DNA from 4 places in the Roseibium sp. JB4-4 genome. Region 4 is predicted to be linked to each of the others. Evidence: predicted binding sites of a transcription regulator. Region 4 holds the regulator's gene; each other region holds the start of a gene.

Evidence for each region. Region 4 encodes PhoB, which activates phosphate uptake and scavenging genes when phosphate is short. Its sites were predicted from a motif close to TGTCATNNANCTGTCAT; they were not measured.
Region 1: the regulator PhoB is predicted to act here: its motif matches at 3,864-3,880, upstream of ACZ1HV_RS03730 (glycerophosphodiester phosphodiesterase).
Region 2: the regulator PhoB is predicted to act here: its motif matches at 3,981-3,997, upstream of phnC (phosphonate ABC transporter ATP-binding protein).
Region 3: the regulator PhoB is predicted to act here: its motif matches at 4,245-4,261, upstream of ACZ1HV_RS25610 (bifunctional 2',3'-cyclic-nucleotide 2'-phosphodiesterase/3'-nucleotidase).

The regions. Positions count from the first base shown of each region.
Region 1 is NZ_CM146333.1:823,245-830,452, reverse strand. It holds gene ACZ1HV_RS03750 (fumarate hydratase) at 1-1,614, opposite strand, end outside; gene ACZ1HV_RS03745 (YceI family protein) at 1,758-2,315, opposite strand; gene ACZ1HV_RS03740 (cytochrome b) at 2,327-2,917, opposite strand; gene ACZ1HV_RS03735 (YceI family protein) at 2,971-3,555, opposite strand; gene ACZ1HV_RS03730 (glycerophosphodiester phosphodiesterase) at 3,977-4,696, shown strand; partial or broken gene ACZ1HV_RS03725 (FecR domain-containing protein) at 4,900-5,418, shown strand; gene ACZ1HV_RS03720 (hypothetical protein) at 5,517-6,206, opposite strand; gene ACZ1HV_RS03715 (EAL domain-containing protein) at 6,188-7,208, shown strand, end outside.
Region 2 is NZ_CM146333.1:1,247,551-1,254,758, reverse strand. It holds gene ACZ1HV_RS05780 (class II glutamine amidotransferase) at 1-351, shown strand, start outside; gene ACZ1HV_RS05775 (SpoIIAA family protein) at 348-713, opposite strand; gene ACZ1HV_RS05770 (HD domain-containing protein) at 842-1,480, opposite strand; gene ACZ1HV_RS05765 (helix-turn-helix transcriptional regulator) at 1,530-2,102, opposite strand; gene ACZ1HV_RS05760 (VOC family protein) at 2,142-2,564, opposite strand; gene ACZ1HV_RS05755 (GFA family protein) at 2,561-2,998, opposite strand; gene ACZ1HV_RS05750 (DapH/DapD/GlmU-related protein) at 3,077-3,703, opposite strand; gene phnC (phosphonate ABC transporter ATP-binding protein) at 4,098-4,931, shown strand; gene phnD (phosphonate ABC transporter substrate-binding protein) at 4,989-5,906, shown strand; gene phnE (phosphonate ABC transporter, permease protein PhnE) at 5,980-6,828, shown strand; gene phnE (phosphonate ABC transporter, permease protein PhnE) at 6,840-7,208, shown strand, end outside.
Region 3 is NZ_CM146333.1:5,437,174-5,444,381, reverse strand. It holds gene flgF (flagellar basal-body rod protein FlgF) at 1-548, shown strand, start outside; gene flgG (flagellar basal-body rod protein FlgG) at 571-1,353, shown strand; gene flgA (flagellar basal body P-ring formation chaperone FlgA) at 1,368-2,351, shown strand; gene flgH (flagellar basal body L-ring protein FlgH) at 2,351-3,100, shown strand; gene ACZ1HV_RS25615 (lytic murein transglycosylase) at 3,389-4,195, shown strand; gene ACZ1HV_RS25610 (bifunctional 2',3'-cyclic-nucleotide 2'-phosphodiesterase/3'-nucleotidase) at 4,397-6,379, shown strand; gene dksA (RNA polymerase-binding protein DksA) at 6,612-7,028, opposite strand; gene ACZ1HV_RS25600 (flagellar assembly protein FliX) at 7,194-7,208, opposite strand, start outside.
Region 4 is NZ_CM146333.1:1,859,280-1,866,487, reverse strand. It holds gene pstA (phosphate ABC transporter permease PstA) at 1-682, shown strand, start outside; gene pstB (phosphate ABC transporter ATP-binding protein PstB) at 730-1,491, shown strand; gene phoU (phosphate signaling complex protein PhoU) at 1,526-2,224, shown strand; gene phoB (phosphate regulon transcriptional regulator PhoB) at 2,298-2,996, shown strand; gene ACZ1HV_RS08540 (GcrA family cell cycle regulator) at 3,082-3,618, opposite strand; gene ACZ1HV_RS08535 (aspartate aminotransferase family protein) at 4,061-5,260, shown strand; gene argF (ornithine carbamoyltransferase) at 5,257-6,186, shown strand; gene ACZ1HV_RS08525 (Hsp33 family molecular chaperone) at 6,199-7,173, shown strand.

The DNA.
Region 1 (7,208 bases), 1.0 Mb from region 4:
GAAGTCGTTGCCCTTGTCATCGACCACGATGAAGGCAGGGAAGTCCTCGACTTCAATCTTCCAGACAGCTTCCATTCCGAGCTCTTCGAATTCGACGACCTCAACTTTTTTGATGCAATCCTGCGCCAGTCGAGCAGCCGGTCCTCCAATTGAACCGAGATAGAACCCTCCATGGGCTTGGCAGGCCCGGCGAACCTGAGCCGAGCGATTGCCTTTTGCCAGCATAACCATAGAACCGCCTGCCGCCTGGAATTGATCGACATAGGCATCCATCCGTCCCGCGGTTGTTGGGCCAAAGGAGCCCGACGGCATGCCTTCCGGCGTTTTGGCAGGACCTGCATAATAGATCGGGTGGTTCTTGAAATAGTCCGGCAACGGTTCGCCGCTTTCCAGGCGATCGCGCAGCTTGGAATGTGCCAGGTCACGCGCAACGATCAGCGGCCCTGAAAGGGACAGCCGGGTTTTAATCGGATGCCTGGAGAGTTCACCAAGAATTTCGGACATTGGCCGAGTCAGATCGATCTTGACCACGTGATCCGACAAGTTGTCATCCGTGACTTCAGGCAAATATTTTTCAGGATGCATCTCAAGCTGCTCCAGAAAAATACCGTCCTTGGTGATTTTTCCGACAGCCTGCCGGTCCGCCGAACAGGAAACGGCGAGGCCGATCGGCAATGAGGCTCCGTGCCTGGGCAGCCGGATAACACGCACATCATGGCAGAAGTATTTTCCGCCGAACTGAGCGCCGACACCGGTGGCCTGGGTCAGTTTGTGGATTTCGTTTTCCATTTCGAGGTCGCGGAAGGCGTGGCCGAGATCAGAGCCCTGTGTTGGCAAGCCGTCCAGATACCGCGCGGATGCATATTTGGCCGTCTTGAGGTTCATCTCTGCCGACGTGCCACCGATGACGATTGCAAGGTGATAGGGAGGGCAGGCCGCCGTGCCGAGCGTCAGGATTTTTTCCTTCAGGAATTCGATCATGCGGTCGTGGGTCAAGAGAGACGGAGTGCCTTGAAAAAGGAAGGTCTTGTTGGCTGAGCCACCGCCCTTTGCCATGAACAGGAATTTGTACGCATCTTCGCCATCGGCATAGAGCTCGATCTGCGCCGGCATGTTGTTCTTGGTATTTTTTTCCTCGAACATAGAGATCGGCGCCAACTGCGAATAACGCAGGTTTTTCTTGTAATAGGCGTCGCGGGCGCCTTCGCCGAGCGCGGATTCGTCGGATCCGTTCGTCCAAACGCGCCTGCCCTTCTTGCCCATCACTATGGCAGTGCCTGTGTCCTGGCACATGGGCAGGACGCCGTGGGAGGAAATGTTGGCATTTTTCAATAGGTCGAAGGCAACGAACTTGTCGTTCTCAGTTGCTTCAGGGTCGTCCAATATTCTACGCAATTGTTCCAGGTGGCCTGGACGCAGATAGTGGTTGATATCCTTGAATGCCTCTTCAGCCAGCAGCCTCATCCCTTCCGCTTCGACAACCAGAACCTCTTCGCCATTGAATTCTGCTGTCTTGACATGGTCCGAAGTGAGCTTGCGATAGGGGGTCTTGTCTTCTCCTTGAGGGAAAAGTGCGCTGTGCTGGTAGTCGGGAGGGGTGACGGGAGCGTTCATAGGACGGTTTCCTGATCTGGCTGCTACTGCGGTCTTGCTCAACCGGAAGCGCTGGAACTAAAGTCGCCCTGTCTTACGGCAAAAAGGCCGCGCACGCCAAGTGCTGCGGCCTTCCCAATTCGTCTGAAGTTTCGGTTCGTGCCCTACCGGGCTGCAGTCAGATCAAGCGTAACGGATACAATGTCGCCAACGGTGTCGGTTCCAACCCCAGCACCAAGCGCGTAGGAAAGTCGATTGACTGTCGCTGTCCCTGTTGCCTTGGCAGTGTCTCCATTGATCTCAAGCGTGAAATCCAGTTCAACGGGATGTTCCATGCCTTTGATCGTCAAGGTCCCGTCAGCCCGGTAGCTATTGCCCTCGACAAGCGTCACCGCAGTCGACTGAAATGTCGCTGCCGGAAAGGCGCTAACGTCAAACCAGTCCTGGTTGGGCAGGGTGCCGTCGAACTGGGCATTGCCGGTGGTTGCAGTGGCCGGATTGATCTCTGCCGAAATTTTAGCGGCTTCCGGTGCTGCGGGGTCGAAATCAATACTGGCTTTCCAGATGCCAAAGAGGCCGGTCAATTTGCCGCTTCCCTGTTGGACTTCAAATCCCAGTTTGCTGTTTTCCTGATCGACCGTCCAAGTGTCAGCAAGACCGGGTGAAACAAGGCCAAGCGAAACAACAGCACCAAGTGACAAAATCATATTTTTCAGTTGCATAAAGATAAGTCCTAAAGCTGTTTCTCTGAATTCGCGGAGGCTGTCGAAACCATCCTTTTCAACGTGTCGTCTCTGGCGATGAAATGGTGTTTCAATGCTGCTGCGACATGGACGACAATCAATGCAATCAGCAGGAAAGCTCCATATTCGTGCAGTACCTTGAAGAAGGTTTCAGCGTCCTCCTGACTGCCAAGCGCGGCAGGAACCGGTAGATGCGGAATTGGCAGGACGTTGAAGGCGATTGTCGGAATGTTCCAGGGCGACGCTGACACCATGAACCAGCCCGTGATCGGCATGGCAAAGATGAGTACATAGAGCCCGACATGGCCAAGGTGTGCCGCGACTTTTTCAAGCGGGTGCATTCCCTCTGGCAATTTCGGAGTGGGATTGAACAACCGCCACACAAGCCGCATCGCAGCGAGAGCCAATACAACGAACCCTATGGACTTGTGCAACTGGTAGAGCTGAAACGTCGACTGCTCGGTTTGCGGCAATCCATCCAGGTAAAGGCCGAATGCGAGCATGCCCAGGATCAGGAGCGCCATTGTCCAGTGAAAGAAGATGGCAATGAGACCGTACCCGGTGGAGGAATTGCGCAGCATGAGCGGCTCCAGTGAAGCTGAGACCGGCATTCACCAGTCTCAGCCGAGGGATATTAGTTCGTTGCTTCGGCCTTAAGCACTTCAGCGTGGAACGTCACCGTGATGTCATCACCCACATAAGGCACGAACTTGTCCATGCCAAAGTCGGAGCGCTTGACAACTGTCGAGACGGCAAAACCGGCCGCTGGTTTCTTTGCCATTGGATGTTCCCCGATTGAAGTTACGTCAACAGTCAGCGTGACTGGTTTCGTGATGCCTCGGACGGTCAGATCACCTGTGACGGCCAGTTGTTTTTCGCCGGTCTGCTCGACGTTGGTGCTTTTGAAAGTAGCTTCCGGAAATTTTTCTGCGTCGAAGAAATCGGCACTCTTCAGGTGTGTATCACGGTCAGCCCAGAACGTGTCCATGCTGGCAATATCGATGGTGAATTCGATGGATGAATTTGCCGGCGTTTCCTTGTCGATCAACAGAACGCCATTCCAGGACCCGAAGCGGCCTTCGGTCGTGGAATACCCGAGGTGGTCGTAGGAGAAGGTGAGGTTCGCGTGGGATTTATCAAAGTCATAGGCGACAGGTTCGGCGACGGCGGTGCCGGCCAGAAGGGACAAAGCAAACGCAGACGCAGCAAAACGGATCATGTTCAAACCTCTTGAATGGTGTTTCCTTGAGCGTTCGGCTGTGAACGCTTAGGGGTTGAGATAGTCATTGCTGCGCTGCATGCAATTTGACTGACCGTTCGAGCTGAATGAACAATTCGTTATCCCTTGGGTCTCAGAAGCAATGCACGGCGGTAAAGGGGATTGGCTGTTTCCTTTTGCAAGCGAACGATTGACAATCGTGCCAGCTCGAATCGAGGGCTCCTTGTGAAGTTGATTGCAGAGAAAGGTTGTTGCAATCCAGAATAGATTTGATGGGTTAGCTATTGAAAACAAAGGAAGACTTGATCTGTCATCAATTCATCAAGGAATTCAGGCACCTCTTTGACGGTCGTCACAAGCGGACGGCGGCAATAACCGGCAAGTTCCAGATCCATGATCCGAGAGCGCAGGAGAACTAGACATGAAACGAGCAGTCATTGTGTCCCATAGAGGCGCTTGTTTGGTGGCTCCGGAGAACACTTTCGCGTCTCTGGAAAAGGCCATCGATCTCGGAGCGGACGTTGTCGAATTCGATGTTCGTCCCTCTAGCGATGGTATTTTTTATGTGATGCACGATGCGACCGTTGACCGGACGACGAACGGCAGTGGCCGCTTTGCTGAAATGACGTCTGCCGAAATAGATCAGCTTGATGCAGGCAGTTGGTTCGGTTCCGAATTCGCGGGAGAACGGGTTCCGCGATTGGACGCTTTTCTTGATGCTTGTAAGGGGCGCATTGGGACTTACGTGGAAATCAAGGAAGGTGATCCTGCAGAAGTGCGAGACATGCTGGCTGCACGCGGCATGCTTGAGCACGCATGGACCTTTTCCTTCGATCAATCGATCCTGGCTGAGGCTCGTGCCAAGGTGCCGGACCTCAGGCGCATGGTTCTCTTTGGGCACGTCGGATCTGTTGAGCGCGCTGTTGCCCAGGGCGCATCCATTCTTGAGTTTCACGAAGATTGCCTGATCGCAGACTCTGTCGAGGAAGCGCGGGAAGCAGGTCTTACGACCCAAATGTTCTATGCGGGTCAGGATCGATCCGTATTCGAGCAGGCCGTCCGCCTCGGTATTGAACAGATGAATATCGATCACATAGAGATTTTTCGCGAAGTTGAGAGAGAAGTTCTTGAGTCTGTCTAGCTGTGAGAGAATGATTAGCGAATTCTTAAGTGGAGCTAACTCAAAATTGAGATGATGCTATCCGTTTAATTTGCGGTTGTGGGTTTGGTTATTTGCATTAGTGAATAAGCTATGAATACACAAGATTCATCGACTGTTTTCATCTTAGATTAAGTGGATTATTGTTACGGTCTGGCCATCGCCAATTCAGCAAATGGCCAAAGATGACTGACTGTACACACATCGAAGACCGAAGCAGGAAAACGAATTCTCGAAATTTTACTTTCGATGCCGTTTTCAAGGAACTGTCTCGTATCTTGGCTGTGGCGACCTTTGTCGTCAGCATATTAATGGTCGGCGAGGCGAACGCTCAGGGTTGGGTTGTTAAGCGTGTCTCCGGAATAGCTTATTTTGTTGCTCCCGGTGTGCAGGCCTTTCGGGTGAAACGCGGAATGGTCTTTGAAAAAGGATACACAATTGGCACGCGGCCAGGTGCGCGAGCCCTCATTGCGCGTGGGAGCGAGACAATTTCTGTCGGTCCGAACACGACATTTGCAATCTCAAAACATCGAAGCCGGGGTGCCAAGACAACTCTTCTCCAACGCAAGGGCAATATTGAAGTCGACGTGAAAACGCGGCAACGGAATCACTTTACCGTGGAAACCCCGTTTCTTGCCGCAGTTGTAAAGGGCACAAAATTCGGCGTTTCGGTGAATACCAAACGCGCAAGGGTCTCCGTCCAGCGCGGGTTGGTCGGCGTTGAGGATTTTGCATCCGGTGACCGGGCGGACGTTGGCGCAGGACAGTCTGCATCCAGTGCGCCGGCTACAAAAGTAGGGCTTCAGGTCGGTGGCAGGACAAAGCCTACTATTCGACCAGGGCGCAAGCGGGCACCTTCATTCCAGACCCCCAAAACCAAGAATGTTCCTTCGGCTGATGTCTCTCCAAATAATGGAGGAGGCTTCTTGAGTAATTTCTTCAGCGGAAATGGAAATTCCGGTAACAGCGGCAACGGGAACGGCAACGGCAACGGAAATTCCAGCGACAGCGGCAACGGGAATGGCAACAGCAATGGCAATTCCGGTAACAGCGGCAACGGGAACGGCAACAGCAACGGCAATTCCGGTAACAGCGGCAACGGGAATGGCAACAGCAATGGCAATTCCGGTAACAGCGGCAACGGGAATGGCAACAGCAATGGTAATTCCGGTAACAGCGGCAACGGGAATGGCAACAGCAATGGCAATTCCGGTAATAGCGGCAACGGGAATGGCAACAGCAATGGCAATTCCGGTAACAGCGGCAACGGGAATGGCAACAGCAATGGCAATTCCAGTAATAGCGGCAATGGGAATGGCAACAGCAATGGCAATTCCGGTAACAGCAACGGAAATGGCAATGGCAACAGCAACGGCAACGGCAAAAAATAGAAAAAGAGATTGATCGGGCAGGGATGAGATTGGCCGTCATTCGAAAACGGCGTTGCAAATTGTGGGCGGTAACAAAGGTAATATGTGGTCAGAAAAGACAAAGCGTTTCGGGAACGCCTGTCTCATCGCGATCCTGGTGATCGCGGCGACCGCGTTCGTGCGCTATGCAGGATTTTCCGGCTCTATTGATCGTTTCCTTTGGGAAACAAAGTTCAGCCATGACAAACGTCCGGTGACCGGACAGATCGTCCTCATCGATATTGATGCCAAGAGTTTGAATGAGCTCGGTGTCTGGCCGCTGCCGCGCCGTCTTTTTGCAGAATTGACGGACGTTGTCGCAGGTTCTGGTGCTTCAGATATCCTTTTTGACATTGACTTCAGCGCAGTTTCCAGTGCCGAAGACGACCGTCTCTTCGCAAAAGCAATTGAAAATGCCGGCAATGTCAGCCTAGCAATGTTTCGTCAGGCCGCTTCAGCCGGTGTCAACCAAAGTGAGGTGATCAACCGGCCCATCGGTGAGTTTCTTCAATCTGCCTGGCCCGTCGTTGTCATGGTGCCCGTTGAAGACGACAGCCGTATATGGAGAAACATCTATGGCTATGACATCTCCGGTACAGCAGAATTGTCGGCGTCAGCGTTTCTGGGCGAATATTCCGGGGAAGCGCTTGGTGCTTTTGGATTGGATTTCGGGATTGCCATCGATGAATTGCCGACGGTTTCGCTGGTGGATGTGCTCAACCGGTCAGTCGACCCAGAGTTTTTTCTAGGAAAGAAAGTCGTCATTGGAGCGAGTGCTCAAGAATTGAGAGATCTCTTTCCTGTACCGGTTTACGGCATTCTGCCTGGAAGCGTGATTCAGGCGCTCGGCGCTGAGAGTTTGCTCCAAAACCGTGCCATGCGTATTGAAGGGGAGATGGCAGCCCTCGCATTTGCCATCGTTGTTTTTCTCCTGCTCTTGATGACCAAAATTGAGGGCTGGGCGATCAAAGCCCTGATACTTGCGCTTGCGGCGGGGACCGTCGAGCTGGCCGCATTTCTTTTGCAGAAGAACATGCCGCTTCTTGTCCCGACAGCAAGTGCGCAATTCCTTTTGCTTTTCGCGG
Region 2 (7,208 bases), 610 kb from region 4:
GCTTTGGCCTATGGTTTGAAATTGCACCCTCGAGCCGCAATGGCGCGAACAGTGAGCGAAGCTGAAGCGGTTTCCAAATATGCCGGAACCGCTCCGCATATGCGGTTTGCATCCGCCTGGTCGAACGGCGAAACACTCTATGCGGCACGCTATGCATCGGATCGATTTGCCCCGACCCTTTTTTACCGAAAATTCTCGGACGGGGTCATGGTTGTTTCCGAACCACTTGATGAAGCACCAAACTGCTGGGTTGAAGTTCAGCAGGGACACATGATCGAAGTGAAAAATGGAACAGTCACCGAGATGGCGTTCGTGAGCGACGAGGAACTCGCCGAAGTCGCCGCCGGTTAGCTTTCAATCCAATGCCAGGCGATTTCAATTTCATTTCTGTCGAAATGTTTTTCTTCGATCCCGACCAGCTTGGCAAAGGTCGCATCAACGGCAACCAGGGTTGCAAGCAGTTTGCTGTCCGTCACGATGGCGATTTTGTTGAGATGTGCCAGGTGAGTGAGCATCCATTTGATGTCGGCAGCAACTGCCTCAAACGAGGTGCCGACGTGATCACCAAGGGTGACAAGTATGTTGATCTTGTCATGTATCTCGATCAGTTCTTCGGCCTTGGCGATCAGCTCTTTTTCTTGAGCGATGTCTATTTTTCCGGATATCTCGACACCCAGGACAGGGCCCAGGCTGCGGGGCAGGATTGAATACATGTCTTTTTTCTCCGGATGTGAGGGTCAATCGATCCTTTCACATGAGCTTAAGGGGCCACAATCCAGTTGTCCAAGCCCCAGAAATGCTTGGGTTCGCTCGCGAAGACTTCCTGTCCTGCAAAGTCCATTCAGGTATCGGATGCCGGTTTTTGCAGATCTTCCATTATCTGGCGTGTGCCTTTATCCACCAAATCTCGAATTTGCCGGGTGAGCGGAGAAAAATCCGTGCGGTCACGACCGTACGTCAGATTGAATTCATAAAAGATCACGTCTCCCGGGGGCATCAGGAGATGCTGAAGCATGGTCTCCAGCTTGTCGAATGCCTTTGCCAATTGTGCCTCGGTGGTCACTGCTGCCGCATATTCCGACCAAAGTGCCATCAAATGGTCGCGCACGTCTTCCGGTAGCGGCGCACAGAGCGTTTCAAAGTCGCGCCGCTCCCGCTCCTGTCTGTCGTCATCCTGCCTTTGGGACGGGGCTGGCACGTCTCCGGAAATAGCTTCGCCCAGGTCATGGATGAGGCAGAGTTTAAGCAGTCTTTGAAAATCGATCCCTTCAAGCTCTCGCTCGAAAATCAGTATCATGAGTGCGAGCCGCCAGGTGTGTTCCGCTGTGCTTTCAGGTCGTTTCTCTCGCGTGGTGCCTGACCGCAACGTGTCTTTCAATTGCTCTGCGGCCTGGAGAAATGACAGAAGACCCGACAGTCGGTCGGTATCCATCCGGGCAAGACTTGATTTTGTGTTGGCTGTGTTGGTTCGATCGGTCATACCCCACAGTTTAGCGCTGTACACCGGTCCCAACGAGAGCCTGAATAATTTATGCAGCTCTGGCCGTTTCTTCTCTGACAAGCCGCGCGAAACTGCCGTCTGACAACTGAAGCCTAGAAATCCGGATCTTGCTTTCCGGAATGGACATTTCCGGAAATACGGCAGCTTCGGTCCAATAGATGATGTCATCGTTGCGCGGTTCGAACCAGCCAAGGTCGGCCAGTTGGTGCTCAACATCGCGAATTTCATCTGTCGCAAAGCGCCAGAGCGGACGGTGGAGAAACTCCGAGACGGGCGCGCGCCATTCCCGCTCCCGTGCAGGCGACATGGCCAGAAGCCGGTGGGTGAGATCGCAGACAAGGTGGACCGGGTCGCTCGACCGGGACACCAAATGCAGAAGCGCATTGTCGGCCGCGCTGTCCGCTCGAGCGCGCAGAAGCGTTGTAATCCTGAGGCAGTCTTCGTGGTTTGGGTGCGATTTACCGCTTTCCCATCGTGAAATTCGGCTTTGAGAAACACCCAGCTCGTGTGCCAAAACGTCTTGTTTGATGCGGTTCAGCACTCGCCAACGACGCAGCGACAAACCCAAGCTGGAAGGAATAACGGCCGGAACGTTTTTCATGCGGCAAAGGTTACAGGCTATCGGCCAGAAAAGGGAGGCCTACTTGCCTTTGTTCTGGTCCCGGTATGCACGGCTGGATACTTGAACGGAGTTTCCATCCGGATCTTTGGCGTTTGAATACGAATAGCCGTCAGCCTTGTGAACGGGACCGAACTTCAACCCCTTCTTGTTGGCCTCTTTGCGAAAGGCCTGCACGTCTTCGACTTCGAAAACAAGTTTGACAGACGCCTGGCCGAGCTTTTGAGCCTTACCGGCCCGGTGAAGCAGCAAGTGCGCTCCCCCATTTTCCGGCACGAGTTCGGTCAATCGGTCCGTTGGAGTTCTCACAACCTTGAAGCCGAAAAAGAATGAATAAAAGCATGCACTGATATCCACGTCGCGCACATAGAGGATGATACGGTTGAGGCTGGCGCCAACTGTGGTTTGGGTGTGTTGCATTGAACCGGGGTCAAGCTCACTCATTTTCTGAGTTCGCCCTGCGTAAAAGCGATCGAAGGGTCTGACGAGTGCTCGACATTGTCGCCTGGCACCGTAACCCAGGCATGTTTTCGATGCTCGTAAACCGAAAAGCGTGGTGACGGAAACTCGGGATCTGCAAATGCTCCCACCGGAATTGCGATGACGCCGGGCCAGCCTTCAATCACGAACGCAAGTGTGGAACCACATTCGGGGCAGAACCGGTAAGTCGCCACATGCTCACTGTCACATTCCCGCTGCCATTCGGAGTAGTCTCCCGAAAGTAACACTCTATCGTCAGGCCAGCGGGCCTGAACAGCGAACACGCTGCCTGTTCTTTTCTGGCATTCGAGGCAATGGCAAGCCGAGATGCGCACCGGATCACCCTCGCATTCGGCGCGCAATTGCCCGCATCGGCAGGTCGCAGTTCGTGTCGCCATCAAGTGCCTCCAATTCAGTTTGCCGTTCACAAAAGCACCGGCAGGGGAGGCATTCAATATGGTTTTTTTCGAAGAGACCTATCGATATTTTTCAATAAAGGCATCTATTGCCAGCTTTCGGAAATCCGGCAAGCGCTGCTTCAGCGTTTCATGGTTCCAGTCCCACCAGGCAATTTCCATCAGAGCGTCGGCCTGGGTCTCCGAAAAACGTCGTTTAATCGGTTTTGCGGCGACGCCGCCTACCACCGTGTAAGGGGGCACATCCTTGGCGACTACGGCACCCGCCGCAATGATGGCACCGGTGCCAACATGAACGCCGGCCAGAACCGTGGCATTGTGACCGATCCAAACATCATGCCCGATGGTGACCCAGTCGTTCTTTCGCCATTCAAAGAATTCGGCATCGTCCTCGCCAAGTCCGTAAGCTGCCGCGCGATAAGTGAAGTGATGTTGTGAAGCACGCCAGGTCGCATGATTGCCGGGATTGATGCGCACGCGGCGTGCAATGGAGCAAAACTTGCCAATGGTTGTCCAAACGACATCTCCTTCTTGAACGATGTAGGAGTAGTCATACATTTGGCTTTCGCGCATTTCTGTCCGCGCCCCAACTTCCGTCCATATGCCGAGTTCGCAATTGGTGACATTCGCTTCGGGATGAACGTTCGGGGCCTCATTCAGGGACTGTTTCTGGGTGGGAGCGGACATTTTATCTCCATCGGCTCAAGGGTGGTTGAGGACCCGGTTTAGTCTTTGCGCAACAGGTCTTGGTGACGGTTTGATGACATTGCCATGACCCTTTTTGTTTTCCTGCTGGCCGATTTTCAAAACTGGACTGATGTTTGCTCAGGGATTTTTCGCTCCGAGCAAACGGTTTCCCCAAAAAGCAGTCACTCTCCGCCAGCGCTGGCCAAAGCACGAAGGGATTGAGCCTATTACGGGTTTTCAGGGAGTTGCGTGTGATTGAGCGTTGATCGATCATGTATGTCATTGATCTGTCATAAATCTTTGACGTTACAGTCAAACAGCTGTCATCCCTTTGTAATGATCCAGTGGCTCTTGTGCGCCGGGCACCACAGGACAAAACCAACAGGGTCGGCGCGTGATTCAGTTTCAGGAAGTTACCAAGACCTTCGGGTCTCGGACCGCTGTCAACAAGGTCAGCTTTAATATCGATGAGCCGCAAATGGTCGGCATCATTGGTCGCTCCGGTGCGGGGAAATCGACCTTGCTTCGCATGATAAACCGGCTGACCCCGGCAACGTCCGGCCATATTCTGTTTGACGGCCGCGACATCCTTGGCCTTCGGGGCGGCATGATGCGCCGTTGGCAGCGTGATTGCGCCATGGTGTTTCAGCAGTTCAATCTGGTTCCGCGTCTTGATGTCTGCACCAATGTAATGCTGGGCCGCCTTAACGGGCACGGTACTTTGAAAAGCCTGTTCAATGTTTTCAGCGCGAGCGATGTGAATACTGCGCTTGCGGCCCTGGACCGTCTGGGCATCGCCCAGGAGGCGACCAAACGGGCTGAAGAACTGTCCGGTGGTCAGCAGCAGCGCGTCGCCATCGCCAGAGCGCTCATGCAAGACCCGTACATGTTTCTGGCTGATGAGCCGATTGCCTCGCTTGATCCCATGAACGCCAAGATTGTCATGGATGCGCTGCGTGAAATCCATGAACGCGACAACAAGATCGTCCTCTGCAATCTGCACACGCTCGACACAGCACGCACCTATTGCGACCGGGTGATCGGTATGCGTGACGGTTTCATTGTGTTCGACGGCAAGCCGGAAGAGCTCACCACGACCGTTGCACGCGAAATCTACGGCGCGGATGAAAGTTTCAACGAGGCAGCGACCTCCACTGCCATCGATGCCGGTAAAGCCGGCGACAAAGAATCCGCTGGAGCGATGACCCCGGCGGCAGCAGCGGTCTGAACCGGCTGCACACCCTTAAACGTCATCAAGATCGAGAACTCTCGGGGAGTGTCCCACATGAAAATCGTTGCTAAAGTTGCTGCGCTTGCTGCAGTCAGCATGATCGCTCTGAATGCATCTGTCGCAGGTGCTGAAGAAATCACCGAATTCCGTATCGGCATCCTGGGTGGCGAAAACGCCTCTGATCGTCTGCGCGCCTATGAGTGCCTTGAGCAGAAAACCGCTGACCTTCTCGGCGTGCCGGTCAAGCTGTTCGCACCGGCTGACTACAATGGCGTTATCGAAGGCCTGCTCGGCGGCAACCTCGACCTGGCCTGGCTCGGCGCTTCCAGCTACGCAAAAGTCTACCTGACCGATCCGGAAGCTGTTGATCCGGTTCTCATCAAGGTCAACGTTGACGGCGGCTACGGTTACTATTCCATCGGTTTTGCCCGCAACGACAGCGAGATCAATTCGCTCGAAGACATGAAGGGCAAGGTTTTCGGCTTTGGTGATCCGAACTCCACTTCCGGTTATTTGATCCCTTCCATCGCCATTCCGCAGGAAGGCTATCCGATGAAGGCTGGCGAATACTTTGGTGACGTCGTCTTTACCGGTGGTCACGAGCAGACCATCGTTGCTGTTTCCAACGGCGACATCGATGCCGGTGTGACCTGGGCCGACGGCCTCGGTGAGTGGGAAGACGGTTACAACTCCGGCGCTCTGCGCAAGGCTTCCGACGCCGGTCTGGTCGACATGACCGAACTGCGTCAGATCTGGCAGTCCCCGGTGATCCCGGAAGGCCCGATCGTTCTGTCCAAGAAACTGCCGGAAGACGTCAAGATCAAGATGACCGGTCTAATCGCGTCCCTGAACTCTATCGACCCGGATTGCGCCTACAACATCGCTGCCGGTGAGACCAAGGGTTTCATGCCGATCACACACGAAGCTTACGTAAATATTGTCGAAGCTCGTAAGGCCAAGAACAAGAACTAAGCGGTTCTTCTGAACCCGAACGCGGGCCGGTTTCCGGCCCGCGTTTTCTATGACTTCCTCGAAGGATCTTGAAATGGCTGTTGCCGCACTCGAACAGGAAATCCTGACACTGCGCAAACGACGCCAGCTTTACTCCCTGATCGGGCTGCTGCTGGTCGTTGCCGTGCTTATGTCCGGTTACTCGAAATCAAACGAGATGAATTCCGGCGGTTTCCTGCAAGGCCTGACGAAGTTCTTTGACTATCCCGGTGAAATTGTCGTCGAGGCCTGGGAAGCCGGACCTGCATTTTTCGGCCTGATCATTCAATTCATTCCCGCAATGCTAGAAACACTCAACATTGCAGCTGTTGCCACTCTGATTGGTGGCGCTATGGCCGTGGTTCTGGCGATGACCTCGACACGCAATGTCGACAGCTGGGGACCGCTCATACCCGTAGTGCGCCGCATGATGGATATTATGCGCGCCTTTCCCGAACTTATCATCGCGCTCTTTTTGATCTTTGTTCTTGGGTCCAGCCCGGTGCCAGCCATGATCGCGGTCGCCTTTCACACGGCCGGCGCGCTGGGCAAGCTTTTCTCCGAGGTCAATGAAAACATCGACCGCAAGCCGATCGAGGGCCTGTCTGCCTGCGGCGCCAACTGGCTGCAGCGCATTCGCTACGCTGTGATGCCTCAGGTGGCCCCCAACTATCTCAGCTACTTCCTGCTGCGCCTTGAAATCAATGTGCGCGCTTCGGCCATTCTTGGCTTTGTCGGTGCAGGTGGCATCGGACAGGAGTTACGCCGGACAATCGGCTGGGGTAAGGGAGCCGGCGACGAGACAGCAGCCATTTTCGTTCTGCTCTTTTTCACGATCATGATGATTGACCAACTGTCCTCTTACCTTCGCGGCAAGCTTGTCGGCGCAGGCCGGGCGCACTGAGGAGGTTGAAGATGGCTTACGACACGTTCAACGAACCGGTTTTTGATCGCAACACGGTGTTTCAGAATGTCCGCCGAAGGGCATGGATTACAGTCGCCGCTCCTGTCGTCGTCTGTCTTTACCTCGTTTACACTTGGTTTGCGTTCGGTGTCCCGCAACTGTTGTCGAAGGCTCAGCCCGAGCGGGCGGCAATCCTGGCGACTGACTCGGTGGCCTACAAAGTTCACGTCACCAAGCTGCTTCGCCGTGACATCATGGAAGTCTCGATAGAAGGTGAACGACGCGCAACGTATGAAATCAACCAGCTACCCGATTGGGTCGAGGTTGAAGGGACAAATGCTTTCGTTGATTTGGGCGAGGGCTATTCGGTCGCTATCACC
Region 3 (7,208 bases), 2.3 Mb from region 4:
ATATGTTCACGACACGGACCGATTTCACACCTGGCTCGATCAAGACGACTGGAAACGACTTTGACCTTGCCTTGAACAGCGACGGCTTTTTCGTCGTGCAGATGCCTGATGGCACAGAGGCCTACACGCGCAGCGGCACATTCCATCTCGACGACACAGGGCAACTGGTGACTGCTGGCGGCGAGCCCGTCATGACCGAAGGCGGTCCGATCACCTTCTCCGTCGAAGATGGCGGCGTACAGATCACCAAAGACGGAACAATCGCAACTGAACTCGGCATCCGCGGCAAGATCCGCGTCGTTGATTTCGAAGATGTGCGTGAACTGGAAAAAATCGGCGACACTCTTTTCAAGGGTGAAGATCCGGAACCTGTTCTAGCGCCACGCATGGTTCAGGGCGCTTTCGAGAGCTCCAATGTCTACGGCGTTACCGAGGTGACCCGCCTAGTCGAAGTTACCCGCGCCTACAACGCGACTTCAAAAGTTGTCAAAGACCTCGATGAGTTGCGACAGCAAGCCATTTCCACACTCGGCAGATTTCAGGCCTGACGCGCTTTAGGGAAGCAGAACAATGAAAGCACTCCATATTGCAGCAACGGGCATGAAAGCCCAGGAACTGAACGTCGAGGTCATCTCGAACAACGTCGCCAACATGCGCACGACCGGCTTCAAGAAACAACGGGCCGACTTTCAGGACCTTCTCTACCAAAATCTTCGCCGCATGGGGACGGAGACTTCAGAAGCAGGCACAATCGTTCCGACCGGCATTCAGATCGGGTCCGGCGTGAAACTGGCCTCAACTGCGCGTATCATGTCCCAGGGTTCCCTCGAACAGACCAGCAAGGAACTGGACGTCGCCATCCGCGGAGAAGGCTTCTTCCAGATCGATCTTCCGGACGGTACGACCGCCTTCTCGCGCGACGGCTCATTTGAGCGGGACGCAAACGGGCAGCTGGTTACCGTCGATGGCTATACGATCAATCCCGGCATCACAATTCCGGAAAACACTCAGGACATCACGATTTCCAACACAGGCGTCGTGCAAGGTGTCGACCAGGGCGGCAACACGGTTCAGCTTGGTCAGCTTCAGTTGGCGCGGTTCGTCAACAAGGCCGGTCTGGAAGCCATCGGTGACAACCTGTTCCTTGAAACAGACGCCAGTGGCGCCGCAGTGAACGGAAATCCTGGCGATCAGGGTTTCGGCAGCGTTCAGCAATATTTTCTTGAGATGGCCAATGTCGACGCCGTTACAGAAATTGCCGATCTGATCTCCGCCCAGCGCGCTTATGAGATGAATTCGCAGATCATCCAGGCCGCTGACGAAATGTACTCCACCACCACGAACCTCCGTTAAGTGGGATGGCTGATATGATGAAATATCTGAAACAGGCCATCGGCAGCTTTCTACTGGTGGCGATTACCGGCTCTGCATCCATTGCGGACGACCGTCCGGTGTTGCGCTCGCAAGTCATGACATTGTCGGAGATCGTGACAGTTGGCGATTTCTATTCAAATGCAGGTCGTTTGGCATCCAAACCGCTGTTCCGGTCTCCCGATATGGGAACATCAGGCAACGTACCGGCTCAGCAGGTCGCTGATCGCGCCCGTGCCGCCGGTCTGGATCAAGCAGGAACCGATGGCTTGCGCACCGTCGCCGTGCATAGAGGCGCAACCACATTGAACCGAGACCAGCTGTCCGGCCTCGTTCGCTCTGCTCTTGCAGCGCGGAGCGCCGGTGTCGATCCGAAAAACCTGGAGATCAAACTGACCCAGGCGCCGGATCGTATCCTTGCTGACCCGAAAGTGCAGGATCCGGTTCGCGTTGACGGCTTCGACTGGTCGCAGAGCACCGGTCACTTCAAGCTTCGCGCAACTGTGGCCGTGGAACACGGCACCGAACCTTTGATCCTTCTAGGTACCGCAACCGAGATGGTCCATGTGGCCGCCCTTGCCCAGCCGTTGCAGCGGGAAGATATTCTCAGGGAAGAGGACCTGGTCACAATTCGCATGGCACGCACGAAAGTGCCGACGGGCGCACTGATTGATGCAGGCAGCATCATCGGGATGGCGGCACGTGTTAACCTGCGCGCCAACGTGCCCCTGGCCCGGAGAAACTTTCAGCGTCCGATCCTCGTGGACAGAGGCGAGAAAGTCACCGTGACGTTCGAAATGTCGGGCATGAAGCTGACGTCTAGGGCCAAGGCCATCGATGAAGGTGCCAAAGGCGACGTGATCGATGTGATGAACCTGCAATCACGGCGAATTATCCCAGCAACCATCACGTCACGCGGCCACGTACGCGTGCATGCTGCCAATCCCATCATTGCAAGCCTGAACAGCGAGACCAATTGATGTTGAGCACTTCAAATAAAAAAATGCTGGCGGGCATTGCTCTCGCCGCCCTTGCCGCAGGTTGCAGCACAGCAGATCAGCTTGCCGAAGTTGGCAAGCAACCTTCGCTGAACGCCATTCAGGACCCGACAACACAACCCGGCTATCGGCCCGTGCAAATGCCGATGCCTGAGCCGCAGCAAGCCCACTACAATCCAAATTCCTTGTGGCAATCCGGCAGCCGGGCGTTCTTCAAGGACCAGCGTGCGAACCAGGTCGGCGACATTCTTACAGTCGTTGTCACCATCGACGACGAGGCCCAGATCGACAACGAGACTCAGCGCAGCCGCACAGAAGCCAGTGGCGCCGGTGTTGGAGGCGCCCTTGGCACGGCAATCGACACAATCTTTATGCCCGCGAGTACTGCTGCAAGCGATCTCGCGAACGTCAACAGCAACTCCAACTTCCAGGGTCAAGGCAGCGTCGACAGAGAAGAAACTCTTGAGACAACAATCGCAGCTGTCGTGACCCAGGTTCTGCCGAACGGCAATCTGGTAATCGAAGGCCGACAGGAAGTCAGGGTCAACTTTGAGGTTCGTGAGTTGATCGTGGCCGGTATTGTCAGACCGGAAGACATCACCGCAAACAACCGCATTGCCAGCGAACAAATTGCAGAAGCCCGCATTGGCTATGGTGGACGCGGCCAGATCACGACGGTTCAACAGCCGCGCGTCGGCAACCAGGTCCTGGACATTTTGTTGCCGTTCTAGAGCTGATCGCTTCTTCAGTCCCCCGGCCGTTTGTCGGTGACGTGTTCTAGAAGCGTTGCAGATAACGGCTGATGACGGGCATGGCGTCTCGCTCCCTGAGCGCCATGCCCGTTCTCGTCTTTCCCGCTCAGTGGCGATTTAGGCCCTAACTGCCTGACAAAGTTTGACAGCCCGCGCATTCTGCCGGAAACAAAAATGATGTGATCGCTTTCGCCCGATTGTCGGGATGACGTGAAGCCAATTTCAGCTACACTAAGACCATAAAATTATCGGCTCGACGGGGTCCCCATGCGCATTGCTCTACTCTCTCTCTTTGCAGTCTTTTTCATGAGCGTCACACCAGCCTTGAGCGCCACCTGTGGCAATGGGCCGGGCGGCTACGAAGCCTGGAAACAGTCCTTTATCGCAAACTCTTCAAGCTATGGCCTGAAAGAGCGCGTTGTGAAGAAGGCGCTTCAAGGCCTCACCTACAACAAGAAGGTCGTCCGGTTAGACCGGAATCAGAAGTCGTTCAAGCTGAGCTTCCAGCAGTTTTATGCCAAGCGGGTCAACAATGCGATGATCAAACGCGGGCAGAAACTGGGCAAAACCTATGCCCGAATCTTCAAAGGTATTGAGCGCAAATACGGCGTCCCGGCACCAGTGATCCTGGCGATCTGGGGACTGGAAACCAACTATGGCAGCTTCTCCGGAAACATGTCGGTCCTGCGTTCCCTGGCAACTCTTGCTTACGATTGCAGGCGTTCCAAGTTCTTCACGAATGAGCTTGTCAACGCTTTGATGATTGTCCAACGCCGCGACATGACGCCCGCCGAAATGAAAGGCGCCTGGGCCGGCGAAATCGGTCAGACACAGTTTCTCGCCTCTTCATACATGAAATATGCGGTCGACTGGGACCGAAATGGCAAGCGGGACCTCGTTCGCTCAATACCCGATGTACTGGCTTCCACAGCCAATTACCTTCAAAAACACGGCTGGCGCCGCGGGCAACCGTGGGGACCGGGAACCGCGAACTACCGGGTTCTGAAGAAGTGGAACAAAGCCAGCGTCTACGTTCAGACGATCTCGGTTATGGCGGAAAAGATCGGCAGTTGACCTGATCATTTGCATCCGGCCAATTCGCGAGTGACAGTCGCAGTTTTGCCGTCATAAAGTTGTAACTCCGGCAGCGCAAAACCGGGGCGGACAGAAGCTGGGTCATTTGTTCCTTGCAAGGGAGAATTACCCCGGTTTCTGCCGTTGTATCAGTCGTATTGAATCAAAAGACCGGCCTGAAAGCCGACTAGGAGCCTCCAGATGTCCAGCATCAAAGATCTATCCTTATCCCGCCGCACATTACTTATGGGTGCAGCGGCAACGGGCTTCTCCGCTGCACTTCATCCTTATTCCGTGCTGGCCAAGGAAGGTACTGCCCATATTCGCCTGATGGAGACGACAGATCTCCACGTTCATGTTTTTCCCTATGACTATTACAGCGACCGTCCCATCGACACGGCAGGACTGGCACGAACAGCCACATTGATCCGGCAAATCCGCGACGAGGCAACCAACTCCGTCCTGGTCGACAATGGCGATTTTCTTCAAGGCAACCCCATGGGCGATTTTGTAGCCTATGAGCGCGGCATGCGCGAAGGCGACATGCATCCGGTGATCAAGGGAATGAATGTCCTTGATTTTGATGCGGCTGCGCTCGGCAACCATGAATTCAACTATGGCCTGGACTTCATGATGAAAGTCCTGAATGGCGCAAATTTCCCGGTTGTCTGTGCCAACCTGGTCAAGGGTACAACACTTGCCTCAAATGCGCGTGGCGACGACCTGTTCCTGAAACCCTATGTGATCGTCGAAAAGGAAGTTACCGACGGCTCAGGTCAGTCCTACCCGATCAGGATCGGTTTCATCGGCTTCGTTCCCCCACAGATCATGAACTGGGACAGGCGCCATCTTGAGGGAAATGCCAACGCACGCGACATTGTCGACACGGCAAAGGCATTCGTTCCGGAAATGCGTGAACAGGGCTGCGACCTTGTCATTGCCCTTTCCCACTCGGGCATTGACGCAACCGATTATTCCGAAGGCATGGAAAATGCGTCTCTGCACCTTGCTGCGGTTGACGGAATTGACGCGGTCTTCACGGGTCATCATCACCGCGTTTTCCCGGGTCCTGACTACGAAGGTCTCCCGGGCGTCGACTTTGAAAAAGGGACGCTCTTCGGAAAACCGGCCGCAATGGGTGGCTTCTGGGGCTCGCACCTTGGCGTCATCGATCTGATGGTCGAACGGGACGGCAATGGGTGGCGGATCGCCAACTTCATGACGGAAGCACGCCCGATCTACGAAAAGGAAGGGCGCAAGGTCACGCCCTTGGTGGAGAGCCAGCAGGATGTCCTCGACGCCGTCAAGGAAGATCATGAAGCAACCCTTGCCTATGTGCGGCGCCCTGTCGGTAAGACATCTGCACCGCTTCACTCGTATTTTGCGCTCGTTGCCGATGACCCGAGTGTCCAGATCGTTTCGCAAGCCCAGACCTGGTACATTGACCAGATGATGAAAGGCACGGAGTGGGAAGGCCTGCCCATCCTCTCCGCAGCAGCTCCCTTCAAGGCCGGGGGTCGCGGAGGTCCGGACTATTACACCGATGTTCCCGTCGGTGATGTTGCGATCAAGAATGTCGCGGACCTTTATCTCTATCCGAATACGGTGCGCGCAGTTGCGATCAAAGGCAGCACGGTCAAGGAATGGCTCGAAAGATCTGCAGGGATATTCCAGAAAATAGAGGAAGGCGGTAAAGATCAGCCGCTGATCAATCCGGAGTTTCCGAGTTACAATTTCGACGTCATTGACGGCATCACCTACGAAATCGACCTCACCCAACCATCGAAATACGACCCGAATGGTGAACTGATCAATCCGGACGCCAACCGCATCGTCAAGATTGAATTCAATGGTGAACCGCTCAAACTTGACGACACATTCGTTGTCGCCACCAACAACTACCGGGCCGGCGGTGGCGGGAACTTCCCTGGCATCAGTGACGAGGTTGTTGTTTTCGTCGGACCGGATACCAACCGGGACGTTCTCGTACGCTTTATCGTCGAACAAGGCACAATCAACCCATCCGCAGACGCAAACTGGTCGTTCAAACCGGTACCGGACACCACGGTTCTGTTTGAGACCGGCCCGCGCGGTACCGAGCATGCCGGGTCCGTTGAAGGTGTCAGCATTGAGCCTGCCGGTGACGGAACAGACGGTTTCGCACAATATCGGATCAAACTCTGACATTGGAGAGTTGATGGTTTGCTCTCTCAGTTTCTGAGCAAGATGTCATCAGACCACTTGGGCGGGCTTCGAGGCCCGTCCGAGCTTCTCGGTGGGTTGAGCAGTTTCAGTTGTCACCGGTAATAGATCTGACTTTCAGGTATCAGAACAAAAAAACCTTCCCGTATAGGGAAGGTTCTGAAAGTCTTTCGGATCCGCCTTGTGTATCGGCGGATCGGCCGTTTTCCGGAATTCAGTCGTCGCGATAGACTTTTTCCCGGCGTTCATGCGCTTCCTGAGCCTCAATAGACAGGGTCGCAATCGGCCGAGCTTCTAGGCGCCGAATAGCAATCGGTTCGCCAGTCTCTTCGCAATAGCCATAACTCCCGTCCGCAATGCGTTCCAAAGCGTCATCGATCTTCGAAATCAGTTTCCGTTGACGGTCGCGGGCACGCAGCTCAATCGAGCGATCCGTTTCAGACGACGCACGGTCAGCAAAATCAGGGTGGTTCTGGCTCTCTTCCTGAAGATTTGTGAGCGTCTCTTTGCTCTCCTTCAGGATCTCTTCCTTCCAGGCAAGCAGCTTGTTTCGAAAATACTCACGCTGCCTGTCATTCATGAACGGCTCGTCTTCCGAGGGTCGATATTCAGACTCAATTTCAACCGTCATCGATAGCTCCGGTTTACCGTTATGCCGGGCGCAATATATAGCCGGTTCCCTCAGTCGACAACGGTTCATTTGCGAAAACACAGATTAAAAAAAGTTAATAACTTTCAATCTGTTGCGTCAAATTGCTCGCATTTATTGAGAATTTTCGATTTGGGCCGATGGGCTTCAGTCCGGGAATCG
Region 4 (7,208 bases):
TGCATCGGTGATTGGCTCCTTCTTCATGATGCTGGTGGTTCTGTTTCTGTCGCTCCCCATTGGCGTGGCTGCCTCCATCTACCTTGAAGAGTTCGCACCGCAGAACAAGTTCACTGATCTGATCGAGGTGAACATTTCGAACCTGGCTGCCGTTCCTTCCATTGTGTTCGGTATCCTGGGTCTGGCCGTCTTCATCCAGTTCATGCATTTGCCGCAATCAGCACCGCTGGTCGGCGGCCTTGTTCTGACACTGATGACGCTCCCCACGATCATTATCTCGACACGTGCCTCGCTGAAGGCGGTACCTCCGAGCATTCGCGACGCGGCACTTGGTGTGGGCGCGTCGAAAATGCAGGCGATCTTCCATCACGTCTTGCCACTTGCGATGCCGGGTATTCTGACAGGCACCATTATTGGTCTGGCACAGGCGCTGGGTGAAACTGCACCTCTGCTTCTGATCGGTATGGTCGGCTTTGTAGCGCGCGGATATCCGGACGGCTTCGTTTCGGGTTTCCTTGACCCGAACTCTGCCATGCCGGCGCAGATCTACACCTGGGCAGCCAGGGCGGACTACGCATTCTACGAAAAAGCCTGGGGCGGTATCATCGTCCTGCTGATCTTCCTGCTCACAATGAACATTCTCGCGATCATCCTGCGCCGCAGGTTTGAACGCCGCTGGTGAGGATTGATGCGATGAACGAGATGCCGAACATTGAACAGGCGATTAAAATGACCGATAGCAAAATCTCTGCAAACAAGGTTCAGGTCTATTACGGCGACAACCAGGCCATCAAGGACGTGGACATTGAAATCCAGCCACGTTCGGTGACGGCCTTTATCGGCCCATCAGGTTGTGGCAAGTCGACGTTTCTGCGGACTATCAATCGTATGAACGACACCATCGACATTTGCCGAGTCGAAGGCTCGATCAAGATTGACGGCGAAGACATCTACGATCCCAAGGTCGATCCGGTGCAGTTGCGCGCCAAGGTCGGCATGGTGTTCCAGAAACCGAACCCGTTTCCGAAGTCGATTTATGACAACATCGCCTACGGTCCGCGCATTCATGGTCTGGCAAAAAACAAGTCAGAACTCGATGACATCGTCTCTTCCAGCCTGCAAAAGGCAGGTCTCTGGGAAGAGGTGAAGAACCGGCTGGATGAGCCCGGAACCGGCATGTCCGGCGGTCAGCAGCAGCGTCTATGTATTGCCCGGGCGATTGCCGTCAGTCCTGAAGTGATCCTCATGGACGAGCCGTGTTCGGCTTTGGATCCGATTGCGACCGCGAAGGTGGAAGAGCTGATCGACGAACTGCGCGAGAACTATACGATCGTGATTGTGACGCACTCCATGCAGCAGGCAGCGCGTGTGTCCCAGCGTACGGCGTTCTTCCACCTTGGCATTCTGGTTGAAGAGGGTCCGACACAGGACATCTTCACAAACCCGAAAGACAAGCGTACTCAGGATTATATAACTGGCCGCTTCGGCTAAGAAATTCTTTCGAGATTACTAAAGAGGACAAAGTATGTCTGAACATACAGTCTCTGCCTATGACGAAGAACTGACAGAAATGGCTGGCAAGGTCGCTGAAATGGGCGGCTTGGCCGAAAAGGCTTTCGCCGATGCCGTTTCTGCTCTGGTGTCACGGGACCTGGAATTGGCCAAAACCACCATTGCCCAGGATGAACGGCTTGATACGTTGCATCAGGAAGTGGAAGCAAAGCTGATCGAAATGATCGCGCGCCGTCAGCCCATGGGTCAGGACCTGCGGGAAATTACGGCCGCCACGCGTATCGCCAATGATCTGGAACGCGTTGGCGACCTGGCCAAGAACGTTGCAAAACGCGCCATTGCAATCGACAACAGCCTCGGTTCCAAAAAGCTTGCGATAGGTGTCGAGCACATGACCGAGCTTGCGCTGAACCAGCTGAAGCAGGTCCTGGACGCCTATACCCGCAAGGACCCGGAAGCCGCGAAACGCGTGCAGGAAGCCGATGCGGAAGTGGACGCAATCTATACATCGCTGTTCCGCGAGCTGCTGACCTACATGATGGAAGATCCAAGGGTTATCACGCAGTGTGTCCATCTCCTTTTCTGCGCAAAGAACATTGAACGCATTGGTGATCACGCGACCAACATTGCTGAAAACGTCTTTTACATGGTGACCGGTGACCGGCTGCCGGAAGAACGGACCAAGCTGGACGAAACCACCAGCGTTTCTTAGTCGCCGAACGAACTTGCGGAAAAATGATCCAGCCGGCGCGGCTGCGCCTGCTGCATGACATGGAGCGAGATGTATGCCGAAGGTGCTCATCGTTGAAGACGAAGAACCGCTTAGTCTTCTGTTGAGATACAATCTGGAAGCCGAAGGATACACGGTTGAATCGTGTATTCGTGGCGATGAGGCAGAAATTCGGTTGCGGGAAAGCGTGCCGGACCTTTTGCTGCTCGACTGGATGCTTCCGGGCCTGTCTGGGATCGAGTTGTGTCGGCGCTTGAGAGCCAGGGAAGACACCGAGCGATTGCCCGTCATTATGCTGACGGCGCGCGGTGAAGAGGCAGAGCGTATCAGAGGACTGTCGACAGGGGCGGACGACTATGTGGTCAAACCGTTTTCCGTACCTGAATTGATGGCGCGGGTCCGCGCAATCTTGCGCCGGGCAAGTCCTGAAGTTGTGTCTACAATGCTCCGGTCCGGAGATATCGAACTGGACCGTGAAACGCACAGGGTTCGCAGGAATGCGAAAGAAGTCCACCTTGGGCCGACGGAATTCCGTCTGCTGGAATTTCTCATGACCTCACCCGGACGGGTTTTCTCGCGTGAGCAACTGCTTGACGGTGTTTGGGGGCATGATGTCTATGTCGACGAGCGGACCGTTGATGTTCACGTTGGCCGCCTCCGCAAGGCTCTGAATAAGGGCAAGGCAAGAGACCCGATCCGAACGGTCCGCGGTGCCGGCTATGCATTCAACGATCAGTTTTCGGTGGTTGCATGATGAAGTGACGAATTCCAGGTGCAAAAATCACAACAAAAAAGCCCGCCAATCTGGCGGGCTTTGCATTTTTGCTGCTGCTTGACCGCTATCCTGCGCGGGCGATCACTTTGCGATCACGGCGGCGGTCTGCAACCGGTTGATAGGCGATTTTACAATGGTGCGCGCAGTAGGGAACACCTGCGTCGGATTGGCGGCCGCAGAAGTAAAAGTCATCGGTTGCCGGATCGCCAATCGGCCATTTGCATGTCCGTTCGGTCAGGGTCAGGATCGACGCGCGTTCGGAAATCGGGATCAGCTCTGCGATCGGCTCAAGGTCAGGCTCTGCTTCGACGATGGGTGTTGGTGCAATGTCGGCCTTCAGCGCCGTCGCCCCAATAGTCTGTGGTTGAGGTGTCGGTTTTTTGGGTGCCGAAGTCCCGGCTGCGGGCGCGCTTGTGCGCGGACGACGAGGTTTGCTGCTGGACGAGGAGGACTTTGCGCGACCTGACAATCCAAGTCGGTGTACTTTGCCGATGACGGCGTTCCGGGTTACGCCACCCAGCTCACCCGCAATCTGACTTGCACTCAAGCCATCGCTCCAAAGCTTTTTGAGAAGCTCAACCCGTTCGTCTGTCCAACTCATTGCCGCACCTTTTCATTTGACCGTTTTGCCGGCCATTAACCCCGTGCTTGGCATGCGCAGGCACGCCTGATATGGCATATCTAGTGCCTAAGAATGATTAGCCCCACGAGATCTCGTGTTTGAATATCAAGAGGTTACAATAACGTTAATTTGTCAGGCAACCATTCGCCCAAAACCAATTGGGGATGAAGCGACTTTTCCCCAAGTATGGCGAGACCCTTGAGACTTTTGCTGAATCTGCGCTCAGGGGCTGCAGGTTGCGGCGAAGCGCCATTTCCATTGACAGGCCTTGGGGCCGGGGGTGTATAAGAAAACCGCAGCGTGCCGCCTCTTCGGGGCGGCATGTTGCATTTTGGCCTGACACAGTAACTGTGACATCGTTGCTCCTGTCGGGCGCGAACGTCACCTTCGTGCAGGCGTTCTTAAGGAGACAAAAGAGGTTATGTCCAAGACTGCATTATTCGGTAACTACGCAAGATCGAACCTGTCGTTTGATCATGGGGAAGGTGTCTGGCTTGTTACGAAAGACGGCCGACGATTCCTCGATTGCGGTTCCGGTATTGCTGTCAATTCCATCGGGCATAGCCATCCGCACCTGGTGTCGGCGCTACAGGAGCAGGCCGCAAAACTGTGGCACGTGTCCAACCTTCATCAGATACCGGAGGGTGAGCGCCTTGCGCAGCGCCTTTGCGACGCTTCTTTTGCCGAAAAGGTGCTTTTTGTGAATTCCGGCGCTGAAGCGATGGAAGCCGCCATCAAGTGCGCGCGCAGGTACCATTTCGACAAAGGACAGCCGGAACGCTACCATATCGTCACGTTCGAGGGAGCGTTCCACGGCCGGACACTGGGGACCATCGCCGCGGGCGGCCAAGCCAAATATCTGGAAGGATTTGGCCCGAAGGCACCGGGTTTCGATCAAGTGCCTGCAAACGATCTGGATGCTCTCAAGGAGGCTCTCGGACCGCAGACGGCGGCGATTGCGCTTGAACCTGTCCAGGGTGAGGGCGGTATTCGGGAGATCCCGACGGACTTCCTGCGTGCCGTGCGCCAGCTGTGTGACGATCAAGGTATCTTGTTGATCCTGGACGAAATCCAGACAGGCGTCGGGCGCACGGGCAAATTTTTTGCTCATGAGTGGAGCGGCATTGAGCCGGACATCATGGCTGTTGCCAAAGGCATCGGCGGCGGGTTCCCGATGGGTGCCTGTCTTGCGACCGCGGACTGCGCGGAAGCGCTAGCACCGGGAACGCATGGAACGACTTTCGGCGGCAACCCTCTCGCTATGTCGGTCGGCAACGCTGTCCTGGACGTCGTGCTTGGTGACGGCTTTCTGGAAGATGTCCGACACAAAGGGCTCCATCTCAAGCAGAAGCTTGCGGGCCTCGTGGACAGTCATCCCAAAGTGCTGGATCAGGTGCGAGGCAACGGTCTGATGTTGGGCATACGGTGTGTTGTGCCCGTTGGTGAATATGTGGGTGCCGCGCGCGAAGCGGGCTTGCTGGCGGTGCCTGCGGGCGACAACGTGGTGCGCATCATGCCGCCGCTCACAATTAGCGAAGATGAAATCTCAATTGCCGTAGAGCGCCTTGAAGAGGCCGCGCTGGCGATCGAAGCGAAACTGGTGGAAGGAGCGGCAGAATGACCGCGAACGGAAGCTACCGGAACTTTCTGGATCTGACTCAATTTGAAGGCGACGAACTGCGCGCCATTCTCGACACCGGTCTCAAGATCAAGTCCAGCCGCAACGGTGTACGCCGCGGCGAAGGTCCGCTTGCGGGCAAGGTGCTGGCCATGATCTTCGAACAACCCTCGACACGCACGCGCATATCCTTTGATGTCGGCATGCGTGAGCTGGGCGGCGAAACCTTGATGCTGACCGGCACTGAAATGCAGCTGGGCCGGGGAGAAACCATTGCAGATACGGCCAAGGTTCTGTCGCGTTTCGTCGATGCCATCATGATCCGTATCCTCGATCATCATGAACTCAATGAACTTGCCGAAAACGCAACCGTTCCGGTTATCAACGGGCTGACCAAAGTCTCACACCCCTGTCAGATCATGGCCGATGTGATGACGTTTGAAGAACATCGCGGATCTATCAGGGGCAAGAGCGTTGCCTGGACAGGCGACAACAACAACGTTCTGGCGTCGTGGGTTCACGCAGCCCCGCGTCTCGACTTCGAACTGCGCATTGCAACACCAGCCGAATTGGCACCGCCGCAAGACCTTATCGATGCTGCCCGCGCCAAGGGTGGTTCAATTATCGTGACCACAGACCCATATGAGGCGGTCAAGGGGACCGACTGTGTCGTGACCGACTGCTGGGTGTCCATGGGCGATGATGACGCGGAATCGCGTCACAATCTGCTCAGCGCCTATCAGGTGAACAAGCGTCTGATGTCGGAAGCGAACAGCGACGCTTTGTTCATGCACTGCCTACCGGCTCATCGCGGCGAGGAAGTGACGTCGGAAGTGATGGACGGTCCCAACTCTGTGGTGTTTGACGAAGCAGAAAACCGGCTCCATGCCCAGAAGGGTATTCTGGCCTGGTGCTTCGGCGCAAGTTAAGGCAATTCCATCGTGGCATTGAATCTTGATGAACTGGGCATCACGCCCGCAGGGCTGGATGCTGTCCGGCCCTTTGCTGTTGAATCTCTGGACGTCCGGGGTCGTGCTGTTGCGCTCGGTCCGGTTTTGCAATCCATCCTGGACCGGCATGACTATCCGGAGCCGGTCTCTCGCCTTCTGGCCGAAGCGATCGTACTGACCTGCCTGCTGGGCACGTCGCTCAAGTTCGACGGGCGCTTCACCCTGCAGACACAGACGCAAGGACCGGTATCCATGCTGGTTGTCGATTTTGCATCTCCAGATGCAATTCGTGCCTGTGCGACCTATGACGCTGACAGGGTCGAGGCGCTCATGGAAGCAGGAAAGGCGGCACCAGAGGCCCTGCTTGGCCACGGTCATCTGGCCATGACAATCGATCAGGGCCAGCATATGCAGCGCTACCAGGGCCTTGTGGAGCTGGACGGTGTCTCGCTGGAAGAGGTTGCTCGGCGGTATTTCGAACGGTCTGAGCAAATCCCGACTGAAGTCCGTCTTGCTGTCGGCGAACTCTTCACCAGACAGGAAGGCGAAAGCCCCGACCAGAGCTGGACCGCAGGCGGGGTGGTGGTGCAATTTCTGCCCGAGTCTCCCGAGCGGATGCGCCAGGCGGATCTGGATCCAGGCGATGCTCCGCATGGCACCGAACTTCACGAAGTTGAAGAAGACGACGCCTGGGTTGAAGCCAAGCTTTTGGTCGAAACAGTCAAGGATGTCGAGCTGACCGATCCGGAGGTCAGTGTAGAAATGTTGCTGTTCCGACTGTTCCATGAACGCGGTGTGCGTCTCTTCGAGCCTCAGCCCCTGTTGGACAAATGCCGCTGTTCGCGTGAGAAGATCGAAGGCGTTCTGGCTGGCTTCAGTGCTGAAGAAATCGAGCAGATGACAGTTGATGGAAAAATCGTCGTTACCTGTGAGTTCTGCAGCACCAAATACGAGTTCGACGACTGAACGAATGCAGGAACGGGCGCTCAGTTAATTGTGTG